2 regions of the Rhizobium sp. N621 genome follow, and region 2 is predicted to be linked to the other one. Evidence: predicted binding sites of a transcription regulator. Region 2 holds the regulator's gene; the other holds the start of a gene.
What was found. The regulator HrcA, encoded in region 2, represses chaperone genes, less so after heat shock. The targets are predictions, from matches to a motif close to GTTAGCACTCNCNNNNNGNGAGTGCTAAC.
Positions count from the first base shown of each region.

Region 1: the regulator HrcA is predicted to act here: its motif matches at 10,463-10,491, upstream of AMK00_RS29160 (co-chaperone GroES).

Region 1 covers NZ_CP013499.1:448,165-463,070, reverse strand. Annotated here, with positions in the region: gene AMK00_RS29215 (aldehyde dehydrogenase family protein) at 1-915, opposite strand, end outside; gene AMK00_RS29210 (cupin domain-containing protein) at 1,065-1,418, opposite strand; gene AMK00_RS29205 (2-hydroxyacid dehydrogenase) at 1,456-2,379, opposite strand; gene argE (acetylornithine deacetylase) at 2,398-3,522, opposite strand; gene AMK00_RS29195 (GNAT family N-acetyltransferase) at 3,785-4,687, shown strand; gene AMK00_RS29190 (hypothetical protein) at 4,694-4,894, opposite strand; gene AMK00_RS29185 (hypothetical protein) at 5,056-5,367, opposite strand; gene AMK00_RS29180 (LysR substrate-binding domain-containing protein) at 5,683-6,588, shown strand; gene AMK00_RS29175 (HPP family protein) at 6,641-7,771, shown strand; gene AMK00_RS29170 (hypothetical protein) at 7,917-8,168, opposite strand; gene groL (chaperonin GroEL) at 8,226-9,854, opposite strand; gene AMK00_RS29160 (co-chaperone GroES) at 10,005-10,319, opposite strand; gene AMK00_RS29155 (hypothetical protein) at 10,673-10,963, shown strand; gene AMK00_RS29150 (hypothetical protein) at 11,071-11,427, shown strand; gene AMK00_RS29145 (DUF2934 domain-containing protein) at 11,649-11,975, shown strand; gene AMK00_RS29140 (HD domain-containing protein) at 11,981-12,400, shown strand; gene AMK00_RS29135 (PAS-domain containing protein) at 12,643-14,906, shown strand, end outside.
Region 2 covers NZ_CP013495.1:398,784-413,689, forward strand. Annotated here, with positions in the region: gene dnaA (chromosomal replication initiator protein DnaA) at 1-614, shown strand, start outside; gene AMK00_RS01970 (saccharopine dehydrogenase family protein) at 778-1,860, shown strand; gene hemW (radical SAM family heme chaperone HemW) at 1,922-3,124, opposite strand; gene rdgB (RdgB/HAM1 family non-canonical purine NTP pyrophosphatase) at 3,134-3,778, opposite strand; gene AMK00_RS01985 (VOC family protein) at 3,779-4,204, opposite strand; gene rph (ribonuclease PH) at 4,201-4,920, opposite strand; gene hrcA (heat-inducible transcriptional repressor HrcA) at 5,047-6,135, shown strand; gene grpE (nucleotide exchange factor GrpE) at 6,247-6,882, shown strand; gene AMK00_RS02005 (nucleoside hydrolase) at 6,921-7,865, opposite strand; gene AMK00_RS02010 (Hsp20 family protein) at 8,147-8,572, shown strand; gene AMK00_RS02015 (DUF1150 family protein) at 8,620-8,877, shown strand; gene AMK00_RS02020 (methyltransferase family protein) at 8,965-9,519, opposite strand; gene AMK00_RS30475 (alpha/beta fold hydrolase) at 9,733-10,611, shown strand; partial or broken gene AMK00_RS30480 (DUF2277 domain-containing protein) at 10,906-11,169, opposite strand; gene trmB (tRNA (guanine(46)-N(7))-methyltransferase TrmB) at 11,360-12,061, opposite strand; gene metK (methionine adenosyltransferase) at 12,058-13,311, opposite strand; gene AMK00_RS02045 (IS1182 family transposase) at 13,518-14,888, shown strand.

The sequences.
Region 1 (14,906 bases), on a different replicon from region 2:
CACCTTCGCCTCGACGATGAGGCGGGATCCGCATATGCAGGCCTGGCCGGCGTTGGACAAAATGCTGGTGGCGATGGCGCCTGCCGCAAGGTCGAGATCGGCATCCGCGAAGACCAGCTGAGGGCTCTTGCCGCCGAGCTCCAACGTCATGGGCTTCACGCCGGTGCGGGCAATATTGGCCATGATGGCTGCACCGGCCGTGGTCGAGCCGGTGAAGCTCACTTTGGAAATCCCGGGATGCCCGGTGATGGCGGTTCCGGTGATCGGACCGTCGCCAAGGACGACATTGACGAGGCCGGCGGGCAGGCCGGCCCGCACCGAAAGCTCGGCGAGATAGAGTGTCGAGAACGGCGTCATCTCCGATGGCTTCAGCACCACGGCATTGCCCGCCGCCAGCGCCGGGGCAAGCTTCCAGCCTGCCATCGACAGGGGAAAATTCCAGGGCGTGATGGCGCCGACGACGCCATAGGGTTCCGTCACGATCATGCCGAAATTCGCGTCGTCGGTCGGGACGAGATCGCCGCCTTCCTTGTCGGCGAATTCGGCAAAGAAGCGAATCTGCTCGGCGGTGACGGCGATATCGCCGGCGACGAGATGGCCGACGGGGCGGGTCGAGGAAAGCGCTTCGAGCTTGGCGAGGGTCTCCGCCTCGGCTTCGATCAGGTCCGCCCAGCGCTGCAGCGCCTTGGTGCGATCGCGCGGCCGCACACCACCCCAATTGCTTCTATCCAACGCCCCCCTTGCCGTCTCCACGGCCTGATCGACAAGAGCTGCGTCGGCAAGCGGACAGCCGGCATAGGGCTTGCCGTCGGACGGCCGATGCATATCGATGACGGCTTCGGCCGGAACCAGCCGGCCGCCGATGAAATGTCCCATGGGCAGGGAAATCGAGTTTGGATCGAAGCTGAGTGTCATTGCGTGTCCTCGGCATGAGCTTGCTTAAGCCTAGCCTGGGAAACCGAGCAGCATGCATCGACCGGAATTGCTGCAGCGGATGAAAATTGCGTTTTCCGCGCCGCCGCCAGTCAAATCTACGGCCGGTGATCGCGCCGGGCCGCTCGCCGTCACGTCACGGTCACGTAGATCTTGCGAACCGTCTCGATCGTCTTCCAGACGCCGACGAAGCCGGGCTTCATGACGAAACTGTCGCCGGCCCCGTAGACCACCGGTTCTCCGCCGTCCGGTGTAAGTTCGACCAGCCCGGCAAGAATATGGCAGAACTCGAATGTCTCGCCCTTGATCGAACGCGTCTCACCCGGCGTTGCCTCCCATACGCCGGTATGGACCGTCTCTGCGCGAGCGACGTCCTGCGCCCAGGTCTTGAAGATGGGATTACCCGCGATCAGACGCTCGGGCAGGGGGCCGGACTCGCGCGGCGGATGGGATGGGTTGGTATCGATCGTCTTGAGCAGGGACATGGTTTTCCTTTCGAGGTGCAGATGGTGGGAGAGAGGATCAGTAGCCGCGTCTGCGATCGACCAGTCCGATCGGGTCGAGGCCCGCCCGGTGCCGTTTGATGTTGCCGATCACCACGGCCGCCGCGGTTTCGGCTTGGGTGACGCTGGCAATATGCGGCGTCAGCAGGATTTTCGGATGATTCCAGAAGGCGTGGCCCGATGGCAGCGGCTCGGGATCGGTGACATCGACGACAGCGCCGGAGAGATGGCCGGCGTCGAGCGCACCGACGAGCGCCTGATGATCGAGTTGAGCGCCGCGACCGACATGAACGAGTGCGGCCCCAGCGGGAAGCCTGGCAAAGAGCTCGGCATTCAGGAAGCCGCGTGTCTCCTCGGTCAGCGGCAGCATGCAGACGAGAATATCAGTGGTGGCAAGCAGGGTCTCGAGCCCCTCGCCGCCACTGAGGCATCGAACGCCGTCAATCGTGCGCGGAGTGCGGCTCCAGCCGGACAGCGGAAAACCGAAGGGGTGCAAACTCTCAAGCACCGCGCTTCCCAGCATGCCGAGCCCAAGCACGCCGACGCGGCGTTCCGCCGCCTGAACGGGTGCGAGCGGCTGCCAGATCCCGCGCCGCTGCTGGCCGAGATAGGCCGACAGATCGCGATGGAGAGCGAGCACGGCGAGCGTCACATATTCCTGCATCATTCTGACGATGCCGTCTTCGACCATGCGCACCACCTTGACCTGCGCAGGCACGGCATCGATGCGGAACTGATCGATGCCGGCGCCGATCGAAAACAGGATTTCAAGATTATTGTAACGGGCGAGATCATCCGGCACGGTCCAGGTGATGAGGTAGCGCACAGCCTCCGGTTCGACCGATGCCGGATCCATGGCGAAGGCTATGTCGGGCAGTTCGCGCGCGAAGGCCTCGGCGAATATGGCGCCGCGCTTCGCATCGGAATTGAAGAGAAAGGTCATGGCAACGCTCCTTGATCGTCAGGCGGTGCAACGTCGGGCGAGTGCCTCGATCATGCCCTGGCAGGCCAGGAGTTCGCTCGCGAGGATGAATTCGTCCGGTCGGTGAGCACGGGCGATATCGCCTGGGCCGCAGATGATCGCATCGATGCCGGCGCGCTGGAAAAGGCCGGCCTCGGTGCCGTAGCTGACGGCGGCGAGCGGCTCGATACCTGTGAGTTCTTCAAGCAAGTGCGCAAGTGGCGCATCGGCGGCAAGCGACAGCGCCGGATAGGCGCTAAGTTCGCGCCATTCCGACTGAAAGCCGCGTTGCGGCAGCGCTTCGGCCATCGTTCGCAGCGGCGCCAGCAGCTTGGCCGGGTCGATTCCGGAAATCGCCCTGGCCTCGAACTCGGCCTCGCAGCTCTCGGGAATGATGTTGACCGCCTGGCCGCCCTTTAGCGTGCCGACCTGGAGCGAGGAATAGGGCGGTTCGAACCCAGGATCGAACGGACCCTGCGTCAGCCGATCGGCTTCGGCGCTGGCGCGAGCCAAGACCTCGGTCATGGCATGGATTGCATTCAGCCCCTGGTCGGGGCGCGAGGAATGGCCGGATCGGCCTCTGACCGTCAGCCGGGCGGCCGCCTTGCCCTTGTGGGCGCGGATCGCCCGCATGCCGCTCGGCTCGCCGATAATCGCGCCGAGCGGAGGTGCACAGAGCTCAGGCAGGCGGGCGATCATGTGCGGGACCCCGCGGCAGCCTGCCTCCTCATCGTAGGAAAAAGCGAAGTGGAAGGGTCGGCGGAGTTGTGCCGCCGCGAGTGCCGGGACGGCGGCAAGCACGACGGCGAGAAAGCCCTTCATGTCGGTGGTTCCGCGACCGTAGAGGCGGTCCGTTTCGGCGCGGAGACGGAACGGATCGCTGCTCCACCCGCCTTCCGTGGCAGGAACGACGTCCATATGGCCGGAGAGGATGTAGCCCGGCGTCTCCCTTGGACCGATCGTTACGAAGAGGTTCGACCGGTCGCCCTCGGGGCCGGCAATCTCCGTGGCGACAATACCGTGCCTTTGCAGGTAATGCCTGATCCACCCAACGATCTCGCCGTTCGGCGTGCCGACGACAGAGGGAAAGCCGACCAGCCTTTCGAGGATTTCAATTGCCTGCATGAGCTTTCTCGCATCGCGGGATATAGAATTGCACCGGCCCACTCGCGGTCAACGGCACGGGCGGCGGTCGGGATCTGGTCAATGACTGTAGGGACCCGCCCAGGCTTTATTTGCCGAAACTGCATCGGATTTGGACGATTGTTGTGTTTGCACGGGCTTCGCCAGTGAATTGTATCGCGCGATCCATCCTAATCTCGACGAAGGAACTTCCGGGCGCAGCTTTCCCTACTGGGTGGCCGGACAACACCGCAGGAGGGCGGGAGTGAGTGCACTGACATCCGAATCCAGGTTGGTCGATAGTTTCGAGACGCGCATAACCGGGATCGACAGTGTCGACCTCGACAAACTGCATACGCTTTCGATGTCCGTCGCCTGGCCGCATCGCCGTGAAGACTGGCAATTCCTGCGCGAATTCGGCCAGGGCATTGCGGCCATCGATGAAATCGGGCGCATCCTCGGCTCCGCGATGTGGTTTCCCTATGATGACCGGTTCGCCACGATCGGTATGGTCATCACCTCGCCGCGCCTGCAGGCCAATGGCGCCGGGCAGTGGTTGATGGGCCACGCGCTCGACCAGGTCGCCGGACGAAATCTTGGGCTGAACGCGACGCGGGCGGCGCGACGCCTTTATCTGTCCTTGAATTTTGTTCGTGAGGCGCCTGTCTTTCAATGCCAGGGCGAAGCGATAGCGCCACCGGATGTGGAGTTGCCGGCCGGTGCCGCAATACGGCCCGTGGAAGCTGAAGATCTGGAGGCGATCGCGGAACTGGATCGCGTGGCCTTCGGCACGGACCGCACGCCACTTCTGGCTCGGCTCATGACAAATTCGAAGGGCGTCCTGCTGGTCCGCGGCGGCCGGATCGAGGCCTTCTCGCTTTGCCGAAGGTTCGGGCGCGGCCATGTCGTCGGCCCGGTGGTGGCGGTCAGTGACGCAGACGCAATTGCCGTCGTCCATCCGCATGCGCTCGAGCATGCGGGGTCATTCCTGCGCCTCGATACGCGCGAGAAAGTCGGGATATTTGCCGATTTTCTCTCCCGCTGTGGCCTTGCTGTCTTTGACTTCGTGACAACCATGTCGCTGGGCGACCCTTGGCTTCCAAGTCCGGGAGGTCAGGTGGGGCATCGGCCGAAAACCTATGCGCTCGTCAGCCAGGCGCTCGGCTGACGGGAATTAAGCGCCGGGATAAATGGGCATGGCGGCCGAAGCCTTGATACGTTCGGCTTCGGGTCGGAAGGAACGATATTGCCACAGGCCTTCCGCCGTTTCCCGCCGGTATACGGTCTCAAGCCAGAACACCGTGTCATCGATCGGCAGGACAGGATGCCAGGCATACCACTCCGACCAGATCCTCTCTCGCCGCTCGATATTCATCGCCCCTCTCCCCATTCTTGAAGCGATCCGCTTCGAAAAATATTCAGCAGGAGAGAATTATATTACGAAACTATTCTGTCACGAAGATCGTTTTTGGCGCCGCGCGAAGTTGCTCAGCCAATTATCTCACCGCCGCTTGCGCGGACAAGACGGCCGGATACTCAGCCAATCGATCGTAGCCCGAGATAGGCGGCCAGGCTGACGGCAGAAAGCGCGATGGTCAGCCTGGGTCGGGCGTCGTCGAACATTGCCGCCAGCATAAGGCAGAGCATCAGCACGACGGATTTGGCCCAGAGATTTTGGTCGGAAATGGTGAAGGCGACTGCCGCCAAAAAGACGGCGCTTGCGACGACTGTCACTGGAGCGGATTTCTCGGCGAGATCGCCGCCGGAAAAATACGGCAGAAGAAAACGCCGCATGCTGAGGCCTGAAGCGACGCTCAGAAGAAGGCAGGTCAAGACTAGGTGCAGCATATGGTCGGCGCCGGTCGTTCTACAGATCAGCATAGAGACGCAATCCCCATGCCAGCTGCAAAACGCCCGGTAGCCGGGACGATGCAGTGGTTTGCGTGGCTATTTCGGCGGCGTCTCGATCTTTTTTTCGGCAATCACTTGGCTGTCTGGCCTGCGGATGGCGCGGACATTTTTAATGAGAAGGTCGAGCCCGGGAGCCTTCACGCACGGCCCTGGTTCCGGTTTTTCGCCTATGTCTAAACCCGCTTGAGCTCGGGTGATGATTTTTATATAGAGAACAATGACTCGCTTTAATTCCGGAAAAGAGATTTTTCATTGGACCTTTCGTCGATCGAGATATTCCTCGCCGTTGCCAGCGATCGCAGCGTTACCAAGGCCGCAAAGGCAGTCGGGCGGGTGCCGTCGAACGTGACGACGCGCATCCAGCAACTGGAGGAGGACCTTGGCACTTACCTGTTCAGCCGTGACGGCAAGAAGATGACGCTGACACGGGAGGGCGAAACCTTTCTCGTCTATGCCAACCGACTTGTGGCGCTGGCGCTCGAAGCGCGTCAGGCCGTGCGGCCTCTCGCTCCATCGGGAACATTGCGGGTCGGCACGATGGAGAGCACGGCGGCAAGCCGGCTGCCGGCGGCGTTGACGCAATTCAACCAGATGTGGCCCGATGTGTCGCTGCATCTGACGATGGGCGCGTCTCGCGATCTCGCCCGCGACGTTCTGGCCGATGCGCTGGATTGCGCGCTGATTGCCCGCCCACCAAAGACGATGCGCGAGGAGGATCTGGATTTCGATGCCGAACTCAAGGCGCTGGAGATGGAGACGGTCTTCGTCGAAGAATTGTTGATCGTGCTGCCATCCGGCCATCCCGCCATCAAATCCGCGGCCGACCTGCGTGTCGGATCGCTGGCAGCTTTGGAACCTGGCTGCACTTATCGCCGGATTGCCGAAAACTGGGCGCGAAAATCGAGCGACCTGCCGACGAGCGAGCTCGGCTCCTACCATGCGATCCTGGCGAGCGTTGCGACCGGGAATACGGCGGGCGTGATGCCAAGGTCCGTTCTCGATCTCATGCACTGGCCGACTGCCGTTCAGACCCATCAGCTCGGGCCGGTCGAAACGCTGCTCGTTTACCGCAAGGACGATTGCCCCAGCGCCTTCAATGCCTTCCATGAGGTGCTTGGCGCAACCAAAGGCAGAGATGTCAGGCTGGTGGCGAACTAGCTCCTGCCTCTCCTCTTTCACCCCTCAGATTATCCTCATCATTGGTCTTCGCATGCAGTTTCCCGTTTCACCGAAAGTGGGGCCGAGCCGTATCGGCCGCTTTCGCCTGTTTTCGCCGATCCTGGCCGGCGCGACGTTAAGAGAACGATTGATCGCCTGTTTCGGCGCGTTGCTGGGCATCGGTCTCACCGGTTTCATCAGCGGCTATCTGTTCGGCCAGGGGCCGCATCTTCCGCTGATCGTCGCGCCGATGGGGGCATCGGCGGTGCTGCTTTTCGCGGTGCCGGCAAGTCCGCTGGCGCAGCCGTGGGCGATCATCGGCGGCAACACAATTTCCGCCCTGATGGGCATCATTGCCGCCTATTTCATTCGTGATCCGATCATCGCCACGGGCGTCGGCGTTTCGCTGGCCATCGGCGCAATGTCGTTCACGCGATGCCTTCACCCGCCGGGAGGGGCTGCGGCACTGACCGCGGTGCTCGGCGGTCCCGTCGTCGCCGGCTGGGGGTTCCTCTTTCCCTTCGTGCCGGTCGCTTTGAACTCCTGCGTTCTCGTCGGGCTCGGGCTGCTGTTCCACAAGCTTTCCAGACGGAACTATCCGCACGTCGTTCCGAAGCCGGCAGACAACACCCATCAGACGATCGATCCGCCATCCGCCGCGCGAGTGGGCTTTCGCGAGGAGGATGTCGATGCCGCCCTCGAGGCGCTCGACGAAACCTTCGATATCGATCGGGCAGACCTCGGAAGATTGCTGCAGCAGGTCGAACTGCAGGCGGCCATCCGATCAAACGACAAGATCAGCTGCGCCGATATCATGTCGCGTGACGTGATCGCCATCGGCGAGACGTCCGAGCCGGACGCCGCGCGACATCTTCTTTTGAAGCATAATATCCGCACCCTGCCGGTGAAGGATCCGGAAGGCCGTCTGATCGGCACTGTCGGCTTGCGTGAATTGTTTGCGGGCGGCGATACGATTGCCCACGCGATCTCCAAACCGGCGGTGGCAAGAGCTTCGGATGCTGCCCTGTCGCTGCTGCCCGTTCTGACGGACGGGCGCACCCATGCCGTCATCATTGTCGACGACGACCACCGGATCCTCGGCCTGATATCGCAGACCGACCTCTTGAGCGCCGTGGCGCGGCTGCTGCCGAACGACGGCGACACGATCGCGGCCGTGGCGTGAAACGTGCGGAGCGGCCCGGATTGCCGCCGGCCCGTCACGGCCGCCGAAGGCGACATGCCTTCGGCGTCAGCCCTTCCGATAGGATCTCGGCTATGACCTGAAATGGATGCGGGACGCGCTCGTCATCGATTTCGTGCCGGCGCCGTCACTGAGCAATCGGCGGGCCTCCGTCCATCTCAAAGAGGCCGCGGGCCGCCTGGACCATCGACTGCAAATGATTGGGATCGCGCACGCCCTGTCGGTAGAGCTCGATGATGATGCTCGCCATTCGTTCGGCTTCGTCGCTGTCTCTTGCCACTGCGTAATCGGCGCTGAGCTTGTCGAAGACGTGTTGGCAGGTTTCGAGATCGCGGGAGTCCAGCGGCACCTGCGATCGGCTTAGGATCGTTTGAACCATCTTCATTCCCTCGGAAAAGGCCCGCCCGGGATGTCCAGGCGAGCCTGCGACCCTGTCTTAAAAGTCCATACCGGCGCCGGCCGGCATGGCCGGAGGAGCATCCTTCTTCGGCTTCTCGGCGATCATCGCTTCCGTCGTCACTAGCAGACCGGCGATGGAGGATGCGTCCTGCAGCGCGGTGCGAACGACCTTGGCTGGATCGATGACGCCCTGCGCGTAGAGATCGCCATATTCGCCGGTCTGAGCGTTCCAGCCATAGGAGAAGTCGCTCTTCTCGCGCAGCTTGCCGACGACGACCGAGCCTTCGGCGCCGGCGTTTTCGGCGATCTGGCGAGCCGGGGCCTCGAGCGCACGGCGGACGATTTCGACGCCGACCCGCTGGTCGTCATTGGCGGTCTTGATATTGTCGAGCGCCTTGACCGCGCGCAGCAGCGCCACGCCGCCACCGGGCAGGATGCCTTCCTCGACCGCTGCCCTTGTTGCATGCAGCGCGTCGTCGACGCGATCTTTCTTTTCCTTCACCTCGACCTCTGTCGAGCCGCCGACGCGGATGACGGCTACACCGCCGGCGAGCTTGGCAAGACGTTCCTGCAGCTTCTCGCGATCGTAGTCGGAGGTGGTTTCTTCGATCTGGGCCTTGATCTGGGCGATGCGGCCCGAAATCTCCTCCTTCGAACCGACGCCGTCGATGATGGTGGTGTTTTCCTTCTCGACCGTGATCTTCTTTGCCCGGCCGAGCATATTGAGCGTCACATTCTCAAGCTTGATGCCGAGATCTTCGGAGATGACGGTGCCGGCGGTGAGGATCGCGATGTCTTCCAACATGGCCTTGCGGCGGTCGCCGAAGCCAGGCGCCTTGACGGCCGCGATCTTCAGGCCGCCGCGCAGCTTGTTGACGACGAGTGTTGCCAGCGCTTCGCCTTCGACGTCTTCAGCGATAATGAGGAGCGGCTTGCCGGACTGAACGACGGCTTCGAGGATCGGCAGCATCGACTGCAGGTTCGACAGCTTCTTCTCGTGAATGAGGATATAGGGATCCTCGAATTCGACCCGCATCTTGTCGGCATTGGTGACGAAATAGGGGCTCAAATAGCCGCGGTCGAACTGCATGCCTTCGACGACTTCGAGTTCGGTTTCGGCGGTCTTGGCTTCTTCAACGGTGATGACACCGTCATTGCCGACCTTTTGCACGGCCTCCGCCAGGAAGCGGCCGATTTCGGCATCGCCGTTGGCGGAGATCGTTCCGACTTGGGCAATTTCGGCATTATTGGATATCTTGCGGGCGTTGGCCTTCAGTTCTTCGACGATAGCGCTGACGGCGAGGTCGATGCCGCGCTTCAGGTCCATCGGGTTCATGCCTGACGTCACGGCCTTGGCGCCTTCCTTGACGATTGCCTGGGCAAGAACGGTGGCGGTCGTGGTGCCGTCGCCGGCGATGTCGCTGGTCTTCGAAGCGACTTCGCGGACCATCTGCGCGCCCATGTTCTCGAACTTGTCTTCGAGCTCGACTTCCTTGGCAACCGAGACGCCGTCCTTGGTGATGCGTGGCGCGCCGAACGACTTGTCGATGACGACGTTACGGCCTTTTGGTCCGAGGGTCACTTTCACGGCATTGGCCAGGATATCGACGCCACGCAGCATTTTTTCGCGGGCTTCGACGCTGAATTTGACTTCTTTAGCAGCCATGTCCTCACTCCTTCATCGGCAGCTAGCGCATGTCGCCAAGTGTACAGCGGTTTTGCGAGAACGACATGCGTTGAAATTAAGATCTGAAGCGCGAGAAGCGAATCTCAGAGATCGCAACGCGCTTTAGCGTTGACTTCCGACGTGATGGACTCAGGCGGCCTCTTTCCGCTCGCCCTGAGCTTCGATGATACCCATCACATCGCTTTCCTTCATGATCAGCAGGTCCTCGCCGCCGATCTTGATCTCCGTGCCGGACCACTTGCCGAACAGGATGCGATCGCCGACCTTGACGTCCAGCGCCTCGATCTGGCCGGCATCGTTGCGGGCGCCGGGACCGACGGCGATGACTTCGCCTTCCTGCGGCTTTTCCTTGGCGGTGTCGGGAATGATGATGCCGCCCTTGGTCTTTTCCTCGGAAGCGACGCGGCGGACGAGAATGCGGTCATGAAGCGGTCGGAACGACATGTCTTCCTCCATGGACAAACAATGACGACGGTGTTGGCGCTCGCCGGACCGGATTGACCAGGTCCGGACGAGCGCAAAGTCGCGTGCCTTGCGCGAATGATCTGGTTCGAGCGTTTTTCGATTTCAAGAGGAGCAGGAGAAAAATTAGCACTCTCTATCGACGACTGCTAATAGCTCTCCCGGGAACAGAAGGCCGGCTCCGGCGTTCGGCATAATGACGATGGTCGTTCCCTCGTCTCGAAGGCGAGTTCAAACTGCACATGGCTTGAATCCGGATGTCGGCGTTCCTAGCTCTCAGGCGATCGAGGCTCGATGAGCTCGATCACCGTCCCACGTCTTTAGGAGTGAGTGACATGGAAGAGAAGACCAATATAATCAAAGACCTCAGTATCGAGGAACGCGAGGAGATCTTCGTCGATATCGCTCGCACGCTCGAGGATACGGCGCGTGAGGCTCTTGTCGAAGGCAATACGCACTTCGCCGTGCTCTCCAACAACATGGCCGAAGCAATCCGCGTCAATGCCGACGAACTCGCCCGCGACGATCCCGAGAATGCCGAGCGCGTGTTGCTCCAGGCAACCGCGATGATCACGCAGTTCGAGGCCATGCACCCCTATCGCATGGTGAGCATGGCCGTTCACTGATTGCCGGCAGCACGGCCTGGCTCGACCGCCCGCTCGAATCAGTCGCCAGTATGCGGAACTCTCGCGGCCGGCGGAGGTTATTGGATCACAGCATCGAAAGGTGATCCATGACCACTTCCCCAACCAACATGTCACCCGAGAGCGGAACCGACGACGCGCGGTCCTTCGACACGCCGCAAGCCGAGGCCGATCGCCAGGCGGCATCGGAGGCCGCCCGGCGCAACGTCCGTTCGACGCTGGATCGCGGTGGGGGCAATGAGACCCCAAGCCTGAAACTGGCGAAGGAGTATCTGAGCCTGGGTGGGCGCCGCCGGTCCAAGATCGATGACAACATTACCAATGTTCGCCAATGGGATGAGGATCCCCCGGCGGCCGAACGCTTCTGGAAAGAGCGGGTGGAAACGCTTTCAAAGGATGAGCGCAAGCAGGTGGAGGATTTTCTTCCCACCATCAACACGCCTTGAAAGACAGCCGGCGGCTCGTTGTCGCACGATGTGTCCGAACGCTCCGAAGGAGGAGCATGCATGAGATCAATCCGGCAATGCAGGAATGCATCGAGAATTGCCTGCGCTGCTGCGGCGTTTGTCTTCGCACGGCCATGAACCACTGCCTCGAGGCAGGTGGAAAACATACGGAACCGCGCATCTCAGGTCGATGATAGCCTGGGTCGAAACTGGAGAAGATCATGGCCATAGACAAACACGAGCAGATACGGCGGCGCGCCTATGAAATCTGGGAAGCCGAAGGCCGCCCTGAAGGTGCGGACCTGCGCCATTGGATGCAAGCTTGCGACGAGCTGGCAGGCGAAGACGAGCACGAGACGCTGCAAGATCTTCTCGATCAAGACGACAGAGATGATGCGGCCTTGCTTCAAGGAGCCGGGGAAAGCGGTGATCTCGATCCGCCGCGCGCCGGCCTTGCTCAAGTTGCGGGCGCGACGACGCCCGATATCGAGATAACAACGGGAGAGAAGCCTTCCCGGCGAAAAATCAGAAGGACCGAAGGACCGTAACCGCCATGCAGCATCTCGACCATGCCATGCAAATCGCCTTAGAGGCGCATGAGGGGCAGGTGGACAAGACCGGTCGACCATTCTTCGAGCATTGCCAGCGGATCGCGCTTCTCGTGTCGGGCGACGATGCGCGAACGGTCGCCTATCTTCACGATGTCGCCGAAAAAGGCAGCGGCTGGACGCTCGACAGGTTAAGGGAGGAAGGCTTCCCGTCGGCGATCATCTCCGCGGTGGATGCCTTGACGCGGCGGCCCGAGGAGCCTGATGACGAATTCGTCAGACGCGCCGCATCGAATCCGCTGGCCCTGCCAGTCAAACAGGCCGACCTTGAAGACAATCTCCGACAGGCCGAACAAGCCGGCAAGAAAACCGAAAAATACCAGCGCGGTCTGGATCTCCTGCACGGCATCCGGAACGAACGCTAGGTCTGTTCGGGCGGCGCCGGCGAAATCTCGAAGAATGTCCTGCCGCGCGTCCTCATGCATCACCTGATATTTTTCCGCATCGCCTGCAACCATTCTTCAACCATAGAACGCGGAGCGCCCTGATGCCGACCTGAGGTGAGGGGCGTGTTAACCGGTACGACTTATAGTCGCGTCCATGTGGATGAAACGGGGGAACGGTCGTGTCCGGCGAACTGCACACAATCTTGGCAATGGATGGCACGTTGGCAGACCTGCATGGTGTCGGCGACGCCCTTGAGCGACATGGTATCGTGCTGCGCGTTCACCTCGACCGAGCTGCGTTTCACGATTGCGCCGCCAAACGACCGCTGCCGGCGCTCGTTCTGCTGGACGCCCTGTCGCCGGAGGGAGGTGGTCTCGAAGACTGCCGGCGTCTCAAGGCAAACCCGATAACGTGTGATATTCCAGTCATCATCGTGGCCTCGCCGCAGAACGAGGAGAGCCGGATCGGAGGGCTTGCCGCCGGTGCGGTCGATTGCGTTTCCAACCTTGTCTCCGCCGCGGAGCTCGTCGCCCGCATTAAGCGACATATAGAGCTCGGCGCAGTCCACGCGCGCCTGCAGCGGCGCAACGAGCAACTCGATACGGCGCTTGCCAGCATGGGACAAGGCGTCTGCCTGTTCGACGAGGCCGGCCGGCTGCTGCTGTCAAACAACCGTTATGCCGAAGTCTACGGACTTGATCCCTCCGTCATCCGTCCGGGACAGTCGCTCGAAGACATCCTCAACCTGAGACAGGGGGTCGGCGCCGTTCCCGCCACCTCGACCTCGGAATATCTTGCCTGGGCCGAAGCGACCAACAGGGGCGATACGCCCCGAGACTGGATCAAGGAACTCAAGTCGGGCCAGATCATCCGCGGCTATCATCAGCGCACGTCGGACGGCGGCTGGGTATCGACCCACGAGGACATCACGCAGGCCTGGCAGGCTGAAAAGGCCCTTGCGAAGGCGCATGTTCAGGCAGAACGCGCCGAGCAGGAGGCGCGGGCGGCGCATGCACGTCTTCTGGCGGCTTTCGAAGTCGTCCCGGAAGGTCTCGTCTTGTTCGACGAGGAAGACCGCTTCGTCCTGTGGAACCAGAGATATGAGCAGCTTTACGCCGAAAGCGGCGATATGCTCGTGAAAGGCATGCGCTTCGAAGACCGCCTGCGTGCAGGCCTCGAACGCGGCCAATATCCGGAAGCGGTCGGGCGCGAAGAGGAATGGCTGGCGGAAAGGCTGGCCCATCATGCAAAGCCCACCAGCAAACACGAGCAGCGCCTACCCGGAAATCGCTGGATTCGGATCGAAGAACGCCAGATCTCCGAAGGCGGTAGCGTCGGCATACGTGTCGACATCACCGACCTCAAGATGCAGGAGGCGTCGTTCAGGCTGCTGTTCGAAGGTAACCCGATGCCGATGTGGGTTTACGATCATGAAACGTTGAGATTTCTCCACGTAAACCAAGCCGCCATCGATCACTACGGTTATCGTCTGGAGCAATTCCTGACGATGCGACTATCCGACATCGAGGCGCAGGAACCCAACCCGCCGCAGGCCGTCGCTTTCGATGTCGAGGACCCTGCCTCGTCCCGCTTTTCCCGGCATTTCAAGGGAGATGGAACGGCCATCGAGGTCACCGTCTATTCCACCTGCTTGAACTACAAGAGCAAGGCGGCATCGCTGATGGCTGTCGTCGACGTCACCGAGGCCAACCGCGCCGAAAAGGCATTGCTGCAGCACCGTGACACGCTTGAAGAGATGGTGCGCTCCCGCACGGTCGAACTGGCGCGGCAGACAGAAGAGCTCGAACGAATGCTCGAACAGGAAAAGCAGATCAACGAGTTGCAGCGGCAGTTCGTCTCGATGGCATCGCATGAGTTCCGCACCCCGCTTGCGGTGATCGACGGCGCGGCGCAACGGCTCATTCGGCGCAAAGAAGCAGCGACGCCGGAGTTTCTTTGCGAAAAAGCCGATCAGATACGAAGTTCGGTTTCGCGCATGCTTGAACTGATGGAAAGCATTCTTGCCGCCGGGCGGCTGGATCATGGCCGGATCACCATCGTGCACAAGCCCTGCTCGATTGCCGAGATCATCGGAATCTGCATCGCTCGCCAGGAAAGCATCCGCCGGTCGCATCGCTTTTTACTCGACCTCGACCGGCTTCCCCCGACGATCTTCGGCGATCATCCTGCGCTCGACCAGGTCTTCAGCAATCTCTTCTCGAACGCCGTGAAATACGCGCCTGATGCCCCGAACGTCCACGTGACTGGATGGCAGGACGGGACAAGCGTCTGCATCACGGTGCGCGACGAGGGTATCGGCATTGACGCTGATGACCTCCCGAAGATGTTCCAGCGTTATTTCCGCGCCAGAAGTTCCACGGGCATTGCCGGCACCGGCATTGGCCTCAATCTCGTCAAGCAGATCATCGAACTTCACGGGGGATCGATAGAAGTGGCAAGCAGCCGCGGAAACGGCACGACGTT
Region 2 (14,906 bases):
ACCGGGCGCCATGGGAGCTGGAGTCTCTCGATCCGCGCGTCCGCTCGCGCCTGCAGGGCGGCGTTGCCATCGAACTCGACGCGCCGGATTACGAAATGCGCCTCGAAATCCTCAAGCGGCGTCTGGCCGCGGCCCGTCTCGAGGATCCGTCGCTCGAAATTCCGGCAGATCTGCTGCAGCATGTCGCCCGCAACATCACGGCCAGCGGACGCGAACTCGAAGGCGCCTTTAACCAGCTGATCTTCCGCCGCTCCTTCGAGCCGAACCTGTCGATCGAGCGCGTCGACGAATTGCTCGCCCATCTCGTCGGTTCGGGCGAGCCGCGCCGCGTGCGCATCGAAGACATCCAGCGCATCGTCGCCAGGCACTACAACGTCTCGCGCCAGGAACTGGTCTCCAACCGCCGCACCCGCGTCATCGTCAAGCCGCGCCAGATCGCCATGTATCTGTCGAAGACGCTGACGCCGCGCTCCTTCCCCGAGATCGGCCGCCGTTTCGGCGGGCGTGATCACACGACCGTGCTGCACGCCGTGCGCAAGATCGAAGAGCTGATATCGGGAGACACCAAGCTTTCGCACGAAATCGAGCTGCTGAAGCGGCTGATCAACGAATAATTGGTGGATTTTCGAGGGAATTCGACGGCCGGGAGCGATTCCGGCCGTTTTCCTTTATAAGCTTTTTATTCTATACCTCCAGCCATCCCGTGCACGTCCGATTTGGAGCGACGCGCATCGGATAAAAACGAAAGCGCCGAAGCGGGCGCGTGGGAGGATATGCATGAGTTTTAAAAAGGTTGCCGTTCTCGGCCTGGGCAAGGTCGGCCGGCTGGCGGCGACGCTGTTGCATGAAGGCGGCTTCGAGGTCATCGGTGTCGACGCGCAATTGCCGCTGGGTGAGGTCCCGTTCAAGTGCCGCACCGGCGATATTTCCGACGCTCAGGTGATCGGCGAGCTGCTCTCCACCGTCGAGGCGGTGCTTTCCTGCCTTCCCTATCACCTCAACATCGAACTGGCCCGCGCCGCCCATCTTGCCGGCATCCATTATTTCGATCTGACCGAAGACGTTCCGACCACCAACTTCATCATCGAACTGTCGAAGACCGCCCGCGGCCTGATGGCGCCGCAATGCGGACTGGCGCCGGGTTTCGTCGGCATCGTCGGCGCAAGCCTTGCCGACGGCTTCGAGCGCTGCCGCTCGATCCGCATGCGCGTCGGCGCACTGCCGCAGCATCCCACAGGCCTTCTCGGTTATGCCTTCAACTGGTCGCCGGAGGGAGTCGTCAACGAATATCTGAACGATTGCGAGGTCATCGAGGGCGGTGTGCGCAAGCTGGTCTCGCCGATGGAATGGCATGAGACCATCTATGTCGGCGGCGTCAAGCTCGAAGCCTTCACGACCTCGGGCGGCCTCGGCACCATGTGCGACACCATGCTCGGCAAGGTCGACAATCTCGACTACAAGACCATGCGTTATCCCGGCCATATGGAGCTGATGAACTTCTTCTTCCATGAGCTCCTGATGCGCGACAAGCGCAAGCTCGCCGGCGAGATCCTGACCAATGCCAAGCCGCCTGTCGAAGACGATGTCGTCTACGTCCATGTCGCGGCCGAGGGAACGGAGAATGGCAGCCTGCGCCGCAAGGAATTCGTGCGCGCCTATTATCCGATCGAGATTGCCGGCGCGCGCCGCACGGCAATTGCCTGGACGACCTCGGCCTCCGTCGTTGCCGTCATCGAGATGGTCCGCGACGGCCTCCTGCCGGCGACGGGCTTCCTGCACCAGGAGCACATTCCACTGGAGACGTTCCTGAAGACGCCGACCGGCAGCCTGTTCAAGGCGGGCGCGACCAGCCACGGCTGAGACATGTTTTCCGGCGCGGACGGCGATGTCGCTGTCGCGCCCGGATCAACCTCGTTGGATGTCAGCAGGCGAGATCGGCGACGACGGAATCGAGGATCAGCATGCCCGATGGCGTGCAGCGCAGGCGCGAATTGCCGATCCGCTCGACGAATTTGTGTTCGAGCAGGAATTCCTCGCGCTTCGGGTCGAGCTCACGGCCCGAAAGCTGCTGCCAGCGGGCGAGATCGACGCCTTCCCTCAGCCGCAGTCCCATCAGCAGTAGTTCGTCCGACTGTTCCTCGAAACCGAGCCGCTCCTGGTCGAGAATACCGTGGCCGTCGCGCTCGACCATCTCGAGCCAAGCTTCCGGCTTGCGCTCGGTCGCCGTCGCAAGCTTCTCATGCCCATGCGTCAGCCGGCCGTGCGCGCCCGGACCGATGCCGGCATAATCGCCGTAACGCCAATAGGTCAGATTATGTCGGCTTTCGGCACCCGGCCGGGCATGATTGGAGACCTCGTAGGCGGGCATGCCCTCACGCGCCGTGATCTCCTGCGTCGCCTCGTAGAGCAGAGCCGATTGCTCGCCGTCCGGCACGATCAGCTTGCCTGATTTGTGCAGACCGAAGAAGGGCGTGCCTTCCTCGATGGTCAGCTGATAGAGCGACAGATGGTCGACGGCATAGGAGATCGCTTCCTTAAGTTCCTTCTCCCATTCCTCGACCGTCTGGTCCGGCCGGGCATAGATGAGGTCGAAGGACATGCGCGGGAAGATCTCGCGCGCCAGCCGGATCGCCTTCAGGGCGTCGGCGACGTCATGCAGCCGGCCGAGGAATTTCAGATCCCGATCATCAAGCGCCTGCACGCCGAGCGAGACGCGGTTGACGCCGGCCGCCCGGTAGCCGCGAAACCGTTCAGCCTCGACGCTCGACGGGTTGGCCTCCATGGTGATTTCAATGCCGGCGGGCACATGCCAGTGCCGCGCGATGCCGTCGAGAATGGCATCGACCGTCTCCGGCTTCATCAGCGACGGCGTGCCGCCGCCGAGGAAGATGCTTGTCACCGTCTTCGGACCGCTCATCGCCCGGACTGCCGCCATCTCCTTCAGAAAGGCTGATGCAAAGCGCTCCTGATCCACCGGCTGATGGCGCACATGACTGTTGAAGTCGCAGTAGGGGCACTTCGCCGCGCAGAAGGGCCAATGCACATAGACGCCGAAGCCGGGCTCGCCGGTATCGGGCAGCAGCGCGGCGTCGCGCGAGAGGCTTGGCGTATCGAAATTGCCCACGAACAGATCTTATGCCTCCAGGCAGGTTTCGACGAAAAGTTTGAAGGCACGGGCCCGATGCGACAGCGCCTGCGGCTTGCCGACATTCCAGCCGTGTTTCTCCTCGCCGCTCATTTCTCCGAAGGTGACGGCATAACCCTCGGGCTGGAAAACCGGATCATAGCCGAAGCCTTGGGTGCCGCGCGGCGGCCAGACGACATGGCCTTCCACCTCGCCGCGGAAAAGCTCGGTATGCCCGTCCGGCCAGGCAAGGCAGAGCACGCTGACGAAACGCGCCCCGCGCTGTTCCGGCGTCGTAGCGCCGGCGTCCTGCAGCGCCTTTTCCACCTTGGCCATCGCCATGTCGAAGTCGCGCGTGCCGTCTGCCCTTTCCGCCCAGTTGGCGGTGTAGACGCCGGGATCGCCGCCGAGCGCGTCGACCACCAGGCCGGAATCATCCGAAAGCGCCGGCATGCCGGCGGCATTGGCCGAGGCGACCGCCTTGATCGTCGCATTCTCCTCGAAGCTCGTGCCGGTTTCGTCAGGTTCGACGAAATTCAGTTCGGCGGCGGATTTGGCGGTGAAGCCGAGCGGTCCGATCAATTCCTGGATCTCGCGGATCTTGCCGGCATTGTGGCTGGCGACGACGATGGTTTTGGTTTCGAGCTTGCGCATTCAAATATCCTGTTCGATGCCCCAGATTTTAGCCTCCGCGCATTCCAGGCTGTTGCCGGCAGGGTCGCGGAAATAGATCGAGCGGCCGCCATTTGGCCAGTGCACCTCGGATTCGATCGCAACGCCAGCTGCTTTCAGCTGTTCGGCCATCGCATCTATGTTGCGGCCAGATACCCGGAAACAGGCATGGCCTTGCCCGGTCGTGCCGTGTGGCGGCACCTGCAGCGCGTCGGGTGCTGGCGGCTTTATCGTTTCCTCGGGGTTGAAGATGAGGAGAACGCCTGGCCCACAGCGGAAGAAGACATGCCGGTTGCCGGCGCGGGTGATCTTTTCAAGCCCGAGAACGCCCTCGTAGAACGTCTCGGCCTGATCGAGATCGCGCGCATAGAGCGCGGTTTCCAACATGCCTTCCAGCATGGCGTTCATCCCGCAATCGCCTCTTTCTGCAGGGCGACGAGTTCGCCGATGCCATTCTTGGCAAGCCGCATCAGCGAACTGAATTCCTCTTCGCTGAACGGCGTGCCTTCGGCAGTTCCCTGGATCTCGACGATGCCGCCGGCGCCGGTCATGACGAAGTTCGCATCGGTCTCGGCCGAGGAATCCTCGAGATAATCGAGGTCGATGACCGGCTGGCTGGCGAAAACGCCGCAGGAGATGGCTGCGACGTGATCCTTCAGGACCCGGTCGACCTTGATCATGTTGCGGCTTTCCATCCATTTCAGGCAGTCGTAAAGCGCGATCCAGCCGCCGGTGATGGAGGCCGTCCGTGTGCCGCCATCGGCCTGGATGACGTCGCAATCGAGCGTGATCTGCTTTTCGCCGAGCGCCTGCAGGTCGACGACGGCGCGCAGCGACCGGCCGATCAGCCGTTGGATTTCCTGGGTGCGGCCGCCCTGCTTGCCGGCGGCGGCCTCGCGCTTCATTCGCTCGCCGGTCGCCCGCGGCAGCATGCCGTATTCGGCCGTGACCCAGCCCTTGCCGGTGTTGCGCAGCCACGGCGGCGTCTTTTCCTCGAGGCTTGCGGTGCAAAGCACGTGCGTATCGCCGAATTTCACCAGGCAGGAGCCTTCCGCATGCTTGGAAAAATTGCGCTCGAACGAGACCTTGCGCATCTGGTCGGTTTTTCTGCCTGAAGGCCGCATTCTCATCTCCTGGAGTTGTTGACCGCTTCTACGATTGGCGGCGCCCATTTGCAAATTCCCTTTTGCCACGGGTGCGAGTTTGACTATATTTTCGGGAGCATCATCAGCGCGGGTTTGAAAAGGTTCATGGGCATCAGGTCGACGTCGGTTTCGGATGCCGTTGCTGCACTGGACGAGCGCTCCAGGGAAATTTTTCGCCGCATCGTCGAAGGTTATCTCGAAAGCGGCGAGCCGCTCGGCTCGCGCAATCTGTCGCGCCTGCTGCCGATGTCGCTGTCGCCGGCCTCGGTGCGCAACGTCATGAGCGATCTCGAAGAGCTCGGTCTCATCTATTCCCCGCATGTCAGCGCCGGCCGGTTGCCGACCCAGATCGGGCTGCGCTTCTTCGTCGATGCATTCATGCAGATCGGCGATCTCTCCGCCGAGGAGCGCGCCAATATCGATCGCCAGGTGCGGGCCGAAAGCGGCGGCAATCCGGTGGAATCGATGATGAACGAAGCCAGCCGCATGCTTTCGGGCATCTCGCGCGGGGCCGGCCTCGTCATCACCTCGAAAAGCGATCCGGTGCTGAAACATGTCGAGTTCATCCGGCTTGAACCGACAAAGGCGCTCGCTGTGCTCGTCGGCGATCATGACCAGGTGGAAAACCGCATCATCGAACTGCCGGCGGGCGTCACCTCCTCGCAGCTGACGGAGGCGGCGAATTTCCTCAATGCGCACATGTCCGGCCAGACGCTGCCGGAGCTGCGCAAACAGTTAAGCCGGCTGAAGGATGATGTCCGTCACGAACTCGATGCGCTCTCGCGCGATCTTGTCGAGCGCGGCATCGCCGTCTGGGCCGGCAGCCCGGACGAGGGAAAGCCTGCTCAGCTGATCATCCGCGGCCGCGCCAACCTGCTCGAAGGCCTCGCCGGCGCCGAAGATCTCGACCGGCTGCGCATGCTGTTCGACGATCTCGAAAAGAAGGACAGCCTGATCGAGCTTCTCAACCTCGCCGAAAGCGGTTCGGGCGTGCGCATCTTCATCGGCTCGGAAAACAAGCTCTTCTCGCTGTCCGGCTCGTCGCTCATCGTCGCGCCCTATCGCGACGACGACGACCGGATCGTCGGCGCCGTTGGCGTCATCGGCCCGACGCGGCTCAATTATTCCCGTATCGTGCCGATGGTGGATTATACCGCCCAGCTCGTCTCCCGCCTGTCGCGCAATCCGCTTTGATGTCATCACTGACGAAGCCGCGGAATTTTCGCTTCTTCGTCACGCAGACTTGATTTTTTCCGGTCAAACCTCGATATCGGGCGCATCTGAAAATACCAACCGGAGACCGTCATGACCGATGAAACGACGAAAAACGGACCTGACGCAACTGCGGCCAACGCCGCAGCCGACGCTGCCGTCAACGTCGAGACTGCCACTGTCGGGCAGGAGGAGGCAAACCAGCCGGATCCGCTCGACCTCCTGAAGGCCGAGAATGCCGAGCTGCGTGACCGCTATCTGCGCCTTGCCGCCGAGATGGATAATCTGCGCCGCCGCACCGAGCGCGAGGTCAAGGATGCGAAATCCTATTCCGTCGCCGGTTTCGCCCGGGACATGCTCGCCGTCTCGGACAATTTGCGCCGGGCGCTGGACGCCATCTCTCCGGAGACCAAGGCCACGGCCGATGCCGGCCTCACCACGCTGATCGAAGGTGTGGAGATGACCGAGCGCTCGATGCTCTCGGCGCTGGAGCGCCACGGCGTTCGCAAGCTGGAGCCGGTTGGCCAGAAATTCGATCCGAATTTCCATCAGGCGATGTTCGAGGTGCCGAACTCCGAAGTGCCGAACAATACCGTCGTCCAGGTCGTGCAGGCCGGCTTCACCATCGGCGAACGCGTCCTGCGCCCGGCCATGGTCGGCGTTGCCAAGGGCGGCCCGAAGCCGGTCGAGGCCGAAATCAATTCCGTCTTCGACGAGAAGGACGCCTGAGGTCGTTTTCCTTCTCCGCCTCGGAGAAGGAAGAAAATTCAGATGCGGGCGAAGCGTTCGATCAGCAGATCGAAGAAGCCGTCCGCATCGACGGTGCGCATGACCTTGGCATTGCGCTTGCGCTCGGTCACATGCCACCAGTCGACGACGGTCATCCCGACGGTGAGTTCGGACTGGACCTCGATTTCGACATTGCAGTCGCGGCCCTGAAAAAGCTCTGGTTTCAGCAGATAGGCGACAACCGTCGGGTCGTGCAGCGGCCCGCCGTCGGAACCGTATTTTTCGATGTCGAAGCGCTCGAAGAATTCCAACATTTCGACCATGGCCTTTGCCGGCGCCGTGCCGATCACGGCCATGCGCTTGACCCGGTCCTTGCGGGTCAGCAGCTGGTGCGTCACGTCGAGCGGCATCATCACGATCGGAACGCCCGAGCGGAAAACGATGTCGGCCGCCTCGGGATCGACATAGACGTTGAATTCGGCGGCCGGCGTAATATTGCCGCCCTCGAAGAAGCCGCCGCCCATCATCACCAGCTCGCGAATGCGCGGAATGATGTCGGGCGCCTTCTGGAAGGCCATGCCGATATTGGTGAGCGGCCCGAGCGTGCAGAGCGTCACCGTGCCTTCCGGCTCGCGGCGCAGCGTCTCGATGATGAAATCGACGGAATGGCCGGGTTGCAGCGCCATCGTCGGTTCGGGCAGAACAGGGCCGTCGAGGCCGGTCTTGCCGTGGACATGTTCTGCCGTCACCAGCTTGCGGGCGATCGGCTTGTCGGCGCCGGCGAAAACCTTCACATCCGTGCGGCCGCAGAGCTCGCAGACGATGCGCGCGTTGCGGCTGGTGAATGACAGCGGCACGTTGCCGGCGACCGTCGTGATCCCCAGCACCTCGAGCTCATCGGGGCTGCCGAAAGCCAGCATGATGGCGGCCGCGTCATCCTGGCCGGGATCGGTGTCGATGATGATCTTTCTCGCGCTTGCCATTTCAATCGTCCCGTTCTCGGCATGCCGCTTATCCCGGCAGACACCATCTCTTCATTTCCCGTCACAAATCGGCACATTCCGCGCGGGCATGTTTTGATGCGAGGCAGCAGGTCCTTTGTCAAGCAAGGAGGCAGGCGCCGCCGTTCGAAATTGACAGATGTTTAAATCGCGGAGGATCGCGCGCGCCTTGCAGCGCCGTGATCATGCCCCCATATTAGCGGCATCCGGATGCTGCACTTTTAGGTCCGGGATGGTCGCTTGCATCAAGGACTTGAAAAGAGATGAGCCGCATTACCCCTTTCGCCAGCCCTTTGCTTCTGGGCTTCGACGCTATGGAAAAGACGCTGGAGCGCATTTCCAAGGCGAGCGACGGATACCCGCCTTACAATATCGAACGTATCGCCGCCGACAGCGGCGCGCCCGAGCGTCTGCGCATCACCCTTGCCGTTGCCGGTTTCAGCGAGGAGGAGCTTGATGTCTCCACCGAGGAGAATCAGCTTGTCATCCGCGGCCGCCAGGTGGAGCAGGGCGAGCGGGATTATCTTTATCGCGGCATCGCCGCTCGCCAGTTCCAGCGCACCTTCGTGCTGGCCGACGGCATGCAGGTCCTTGGCGCCGGCCTGAAAAACGGTCTGCTCTCCGTCGATCTAATTCGACCCGAACCCGCCCGCATGGTCAAGAAAATTAACATTTCGGTCTCACAGTAGCACAACGGTTTCCAAAACCGTTGGTCCCTTCTTCCGGAGGAACAGGAATGTTGATGAAAGAAGCCACGTCTCACTTGACCAAATCCGAGCTTGCCCACATCGGCAACGGCGAGGTCGCCTACATCAGAAAGATGCGCACCGAAGAGGTCGCCAAGTGCTTTCCAGAGGCGCCGGATATCGATCCGAACGTCGATCTCTGGGCACTCTTCGGCGCCGACGGCACGCCGATTCTGCTGACGGACAACCGTTCCAGCACCTTCTTCAAAGCGGCCGAGGACGAATTGAAGACGGTCAGCCTGCACTGACCGTCAAGACCGTCTGCTACGTTTCACTGCTTGCGGTGCACGGTCGCTCTATTCGTTTTCGCTGCGGTCGGGACGGATGTCGCGACATTATCGCCAATCAAACCACGGCGTCAGCAAGCCCGTCTTGCGCCGATAGGCTTCATATTCGGATGCCAGCGGTGATAGGGCGAATTTCCTCTCCTCGTTGCGGGCTGCAATCACGTAGACAACCGTAAAAAATAAGACCGGCAGGATCGACCATATCGACCAAGATGCCAGCGCCCACCCCGACCAGAAGAGCAGGTAGGACGTGTAAAAAGGGTGCCGCAGGTAGCGATAGGGACCGTCGGTGACAAGACTATCTGGGTGATCGAGGGTGAACACAAAGCGCAACCTGGCCTCTCGCGACGCCGACACCGCCCACCAGAACAAGCCCGCCGACCCGATTTCAAATCCCAGTCCGACTACCTGTACCCATAGCATCTGCGTCCCGGACCAAACCAGGTACAGGAAAAACGCCGTCGTCGCGATGACGACGACGGTGATCAGCTTTGCTCCGGCTTCCATCTTCGGCGAGTTGAAGTGGCCTCGCAACGACCACGCGTAGAACCCGACGACACTCAGGCTGGTGATCGAAATAACAAAGTCCAGAAGAAATTGCATCGTGATGTCCACCTTGAAAGGTTGGTTGCAATTGCTGCTGCGACAGACCTAACCCGTATACAACGCCAAGGCAAATGATTGTGTATTGATGCGTAACCGCACCGAAACGTGTCGTGATTGCACGACCTGGTTCAGATCTGGTTTACGATGATCATGCACCTGCCATAGATATTTTCGTGCAAGACTTTGGCTGCGCGTTAGGGGTCGCAGTTTATGGACATATTTCACTGTACAATCGACACCAGCCACGGCGCTGTGCGCATCAGTGACACTATTGATGGCGCTGCACCACTGGTTATGATACACGGTTCGGGCAGCTCACGGACGGTCTTTTCACAGCAACTACACAGCCATTTGTCTCGGAATTGGCGTCTGATTGCGCTCGATCTTCCGGGACATGGCGAATCGAGCGACGCTCGAGATCCGCAGTCAACTTACACCGTCACCGGTCTTGCCGACTGCATAGGAGAGGTGGCAGCCCGCCTGGGACTTCATCGCTTTCCCGTGCTGGGATGGTCGCTTGGCGGTCACGTCGCGATTCAGATGGCGGGCAGCAGCAACGGCATTTCGGGCCTGATGTTGTGCGGCACGCCACCGATCCAAAGCGGTCTCCTCGGAATGCTGCGGGGATTCCATCCATCATTTGATATTCTTCTGGCATCAAAAGAGAACTTTACATCGCGTGATGTGGAGCGGTTTCAGTCTCTTTGCTTTGGAGACACGAGTAACCCCTCCTTTCGCGATGCCATAGCGCGCGCGGACGGGAGACTAAGGAGCGTTTTTTCTCGCGCAATGTTGCGGGGGCAGGGGGTGGATCAGCGCCGCACCGTCGAACAGGCTGATATACCCATTGCTTTTGTGAATGGATTTTATGACCCCTTTGTCAAACTCAGCTATTTTTCGGGCCTGAACATCCAGTTGCTCTTCGAAGGCAAAGCGCATGTAATAGAAGGGGCTGGACACGCGCCCTTCTGGGAGAAGCCGGAGAGCTTCAACTCGATGCTCGACCGGTTCCTGAACACAGTCGCCGCTCATGAAGCCAATACCGATCTGAAAAATCAACACTGTCGCCGCAGTGGAAGCCAGATATAGGATCATCAACGATGAAACCAAGGCTTTGGCCATCACCTATTGGCGGCGACTCTCTCCGCCGGATTGTCGTGTCGGAAACGTGACCCTCTCGCGCTTGATAGGCTTCTGATGCATAGCAGCCTGGTTCAGATTGCGGATTTGGCAAACGGTGTCGATCGGCGGGCCGCCCATGTCCGCTTGTGGGCGCATAGCGGTCGTCCACCTGAAATGAACTGATAGTCCGCTTCGGACCGAAAGCCGTCAGGTAGGCCACTTGAGGCTTGATTGAGATCTCCCGTGCATGACGGAGCTCTCTTACGCGAACCGGACCGCTGATCGCGCGCGCCTTTGCCGCAACCTCTTCGCGATCACGAGGAGGTTGAGACGTTTCCAGCGAATCGAGCAGCTCGCGGGCACAGGCCGTGATCGAACTGACCGCGTGCTCGAATGCGAGCTCATTGCGCTTCGACGGTTTGGTCGTTCCGCTCACCTTGCGCACGAACTGGAGCGCGGCATCGTGGACCTCGTCGTCCGTCGCTGGCGGATCGAAATTGAACAGGGGTTTATATTTCGGCAAATGACATGCTCCCGGTCATTTTCTCCCTTCCATTTGAGCGGAGGGTGGCCAGCACGGAAATAGTCGCGTCAGCGGCAATTGCAACCGTTCCACGGCGGAACTCTACGCGCCACAAGTGAGAGCGTAGCGCGTTCAGTTCGGTTTGTTGTCGTCGTCGGTTTTGGAGCCGGATGCCGGAAATTGCCGACAGCCTCAGATCTTCCTGAAGGTCAGATACGCCGAAGAGCGGCCCTCGCGGCGTGCCTTCGCCTCGTAGCGGGTGCTCGGCCAGCCCTCATAGGGGGTCAGCCAATCCGCCGCATTGTCGGCCAGCCAGTCGAAGCCGCCATGGTCGCGGCATTTGATCAGCGTCCAGTTCACATAGGTGTCGATGTCGGAGGCGAAGCAGAACAGGCCGCCGGGCTTCAGCACCCGGTGAAAGCGGTCGAGATTGGTCTTCGAGACGAAGCGGCGTTTCCAGTGCTTCCGCTTCGGCCAGGGATCGGGATAGAGCAGATCGATCTGGTCGAGCGACGCATCCGGCAGCCAGTCAAGCAGTTGCGTCGCGTCGTCGTTATAGACGCGGATATTGGAGGCACCCGTCTCGCCGATACGCGACAACAGCTTCTGCATGGAGTTGACGAAGGGCTCGACGCCGATGAAGCCGGTCGAAGGCCTTTCCAGGGCACGGTGCATCAGATGCTCGCCGCCGCCGAAACCGATTTCCAGCCGCAACGTTTCGACAGGAACCGGAAAGAGAGAGGTCAGCGGCTCCGGAGGAGCCGCCGACAGGTCGATGAGGAATGCCGGGAGCAGGCTGTTCAGCGTTTCGGCCTGCTGTTCGCGCAGGGCCTTTCCCTTGCGGCGACCGAAAAAGGCTTCGGTCGCCCGTCCCCGGCGTTCCATATCCGTCATGCAGCGACCTTGGTCTTGACGGCTTCCTTGAGTGCCTTGACGAGGTCGGTGCGCTCCCAGGAGAACGAGCCGTCACGGCCGGCCTTGCGGCCGAAATGACCGTAGGCCGAGGTCTTTGCGTAGATTGGCTTGTTGAGGTCGAGGTGACGGCGGATGCCCGACGGCGACAGGTCCATATTCTGGCGGATCGCCGCTTCGACCTGGTCTTCCGACACACCCCTGCCGGTGCCGTGCAGGTCGACGTAGATCGACAGCGGCTGCGCGACGCCGATGGCGTAGGAGAGCTGGATCGTGCAGCGGTCGGCGAGGCCGGCGGCCACGACGTTCTTGGCGAGGTAGCGGGCGGCATAGGCGGCCGAACGGTCGACTTTGGTCGTGTCCTTGCCGGAGAATGCGCCGCCGCCATGCGGAGCCGCACCGCCATAGGTGTCGACGATGATCTTGCGGCCGGTCAGGCCCGCATCGCCGTCCGGTCCGCCGATGACGAACTTGCCGGTCGGATTGATGTACCACTTGCAATCCTCGGCGATCTTCAGTTCGCCGAGCGCTTCGCGGATATAGGGTTCGACGACGGCGCGGACCTTCTTGGAATCCCAGCTCTCGTCGAGATGCTGGGTCGAAAGCACGATCGAGGTTGCTTCCGACGGCTTGCCGTCGACGTAACGCACGGTTACCTGGCTCTTGGCGTCGGGGCCGAGCTTGGCGACTTCACCGTCGCCCTTCTTGCGGGCGGCCGCCAGCAGCTGCAGGATCCTGTGGGAATAATAGATCGGCGCCGGCATCAGGTCCGGCGTTTCCTTGCAGGCGTAACCGAACATGATGCCCTGGTCGCCGGCGCCTTCGTCGCCCTGCTGGTCGGCGGCGCTGTCGACGCCCTGGGCAATATCGGCCGACTGCGAGTGCAGGAGCACGTCGATCTTTGCCTTCTTCCAGTGGAAGCCGTCCTGTTCGTAGCCGATATCCTTGATGGCGCGGCGAGCAGCGGCCTTGAACTTCGAGGGATTGATGACGTCCTTGCCGTCCTTGTCCTTCTTCATCAGGCTCGGCGGAAGGCGGACTTCGCCGGCGATGACGACACGGTTGGTCGTTGCCAGCGTTTCGCAGGCAATGCGCACACCCCACGGATTGACGCCGGTCTTGGCCGCTTCGCGGTACACCAGATCGACGATCTCGTCGGAGATGCGGTCACACACTTTGTCCGGATGACCTTCGGCAACAGATTCGCTGGTAAAGAGATAATTCGCGCGCATTCCGGGATTCCCCTCAAAGAATAAAAGCCAGCTAGTAGGTACTCAGTTCGAGCGCCGATGACAAGCGCACAAGGACATAAATATATCTTTATATCTGCGGCGAAGTGACAAATTTTGCCGCAAAAACACAAAAAAAGCGGTCTTTCGACCGCTCAGACTGCTGACAAACCCCTGGCGAGAGCTGGGGGTTTGTGATTCACTGGGACATGTTGAAGAAACCCAGCCCTGAACAGACAGCTCTCGAGATGGTGACGCTCGATAGTCTGGTGCCAAAGGATCACCTGCTTCGCAAGATCGAGGCGGTGATTGACTTCTCCTTCATCCACGACCGCGTTGCGGGATTGTATTGCGCCGACAACGGCCGACCACCGCTCGATCCAACCTTGATGTTCAAGGCGTTGTTCATCGGCTACCTGTTCGGCATCCGCTCCGAGCGGCAGTTGGTGCGCGAGATCGAGGTCAATGTCGCCTATCGCTGGTTCTTGCGGATGAAACTGACGGATGGGGTGTTCGACGCCTCGACCTTGTCGCAGAACCGGCGCCGGCGCTTCAACGATACGGATGTGGCGCAGGACATCTTCGACCATATCGTCGAGCAGGCGATCGGCCATGGGCTGGTCGATGGCACGGTGCTCTATACGGATTCGACCCACCTGAAGGCGAATGCCAACAAGGGCAAATATGATCTTGCGATGATCGAAAAGTCGCGGTCCGACTATTGGGCCGATCTCGACCGGGCGATCGATGCGGAACGCCTGGTGCGCGGCCAGAAGCCGTTGAAGGAAAAGGCGCGCGCGCCTGAGGTCAGGGAAACCAAGGTGTCGCGCACCGATCCCGACAGCGGCTACATGGTGCGCGACGGCAAGCCGAAAGGCTTCTTCTATCTCGACCACCGCACGGTGGACGGCCGGCACGCCATCATCACCGACACCCATGTCACCCCAGCCAATGTGCATGACAGCATCGTCTATCTCGATCGGCTGGACCGTCAGCGCCAACGCTTCTCCTTCGATGTCAAAGCGGTCGGGCTCGATGCGGGCTATGCCACATCCGGCATTGCCAGAGGGCTCGAACAACGCGACATCCTCGGCGTCACCGGCTATCGCAATCCGACGCCGCCCAAGCCTGGCATGATGCGCAAGTCGAAGTTCGTCTACGATGGGCAAGAAGACGGCTACCGCTGCCCGCAAGGCCAACTGCTCGCCTACGCCACCACCGACCGCAACGGCTATCGCCACTATCGCTCCGACCCGGTGATCTGCTGCGACTGCCCCTTGCTTGCATCCTGCACCTCGAACGCCGCCTCGACCCGCACCATCACCCGACACGTCTGGGCCGAAGCCCGCGAGCGGACCGATGCCAACCGACTGAAGCCTTGGGGCAAAGCAATCTACAAGCGGCGAAAGGAGACGGTCGAACGCTCCTTCGCGGATGCCAAACAGCTTCACGGACATCGCTATGCCCGCTTCCGAAGTCAAATCCGCGTCGCATGCCAGTGCCTGCTGGCAGCCGCAGCGCAGAACATCAAGAAGATCGCAATGGCCCTCACAACGGCACCAAAACCAACGCCCGCATGAGGCGATGACGCCTCCGAA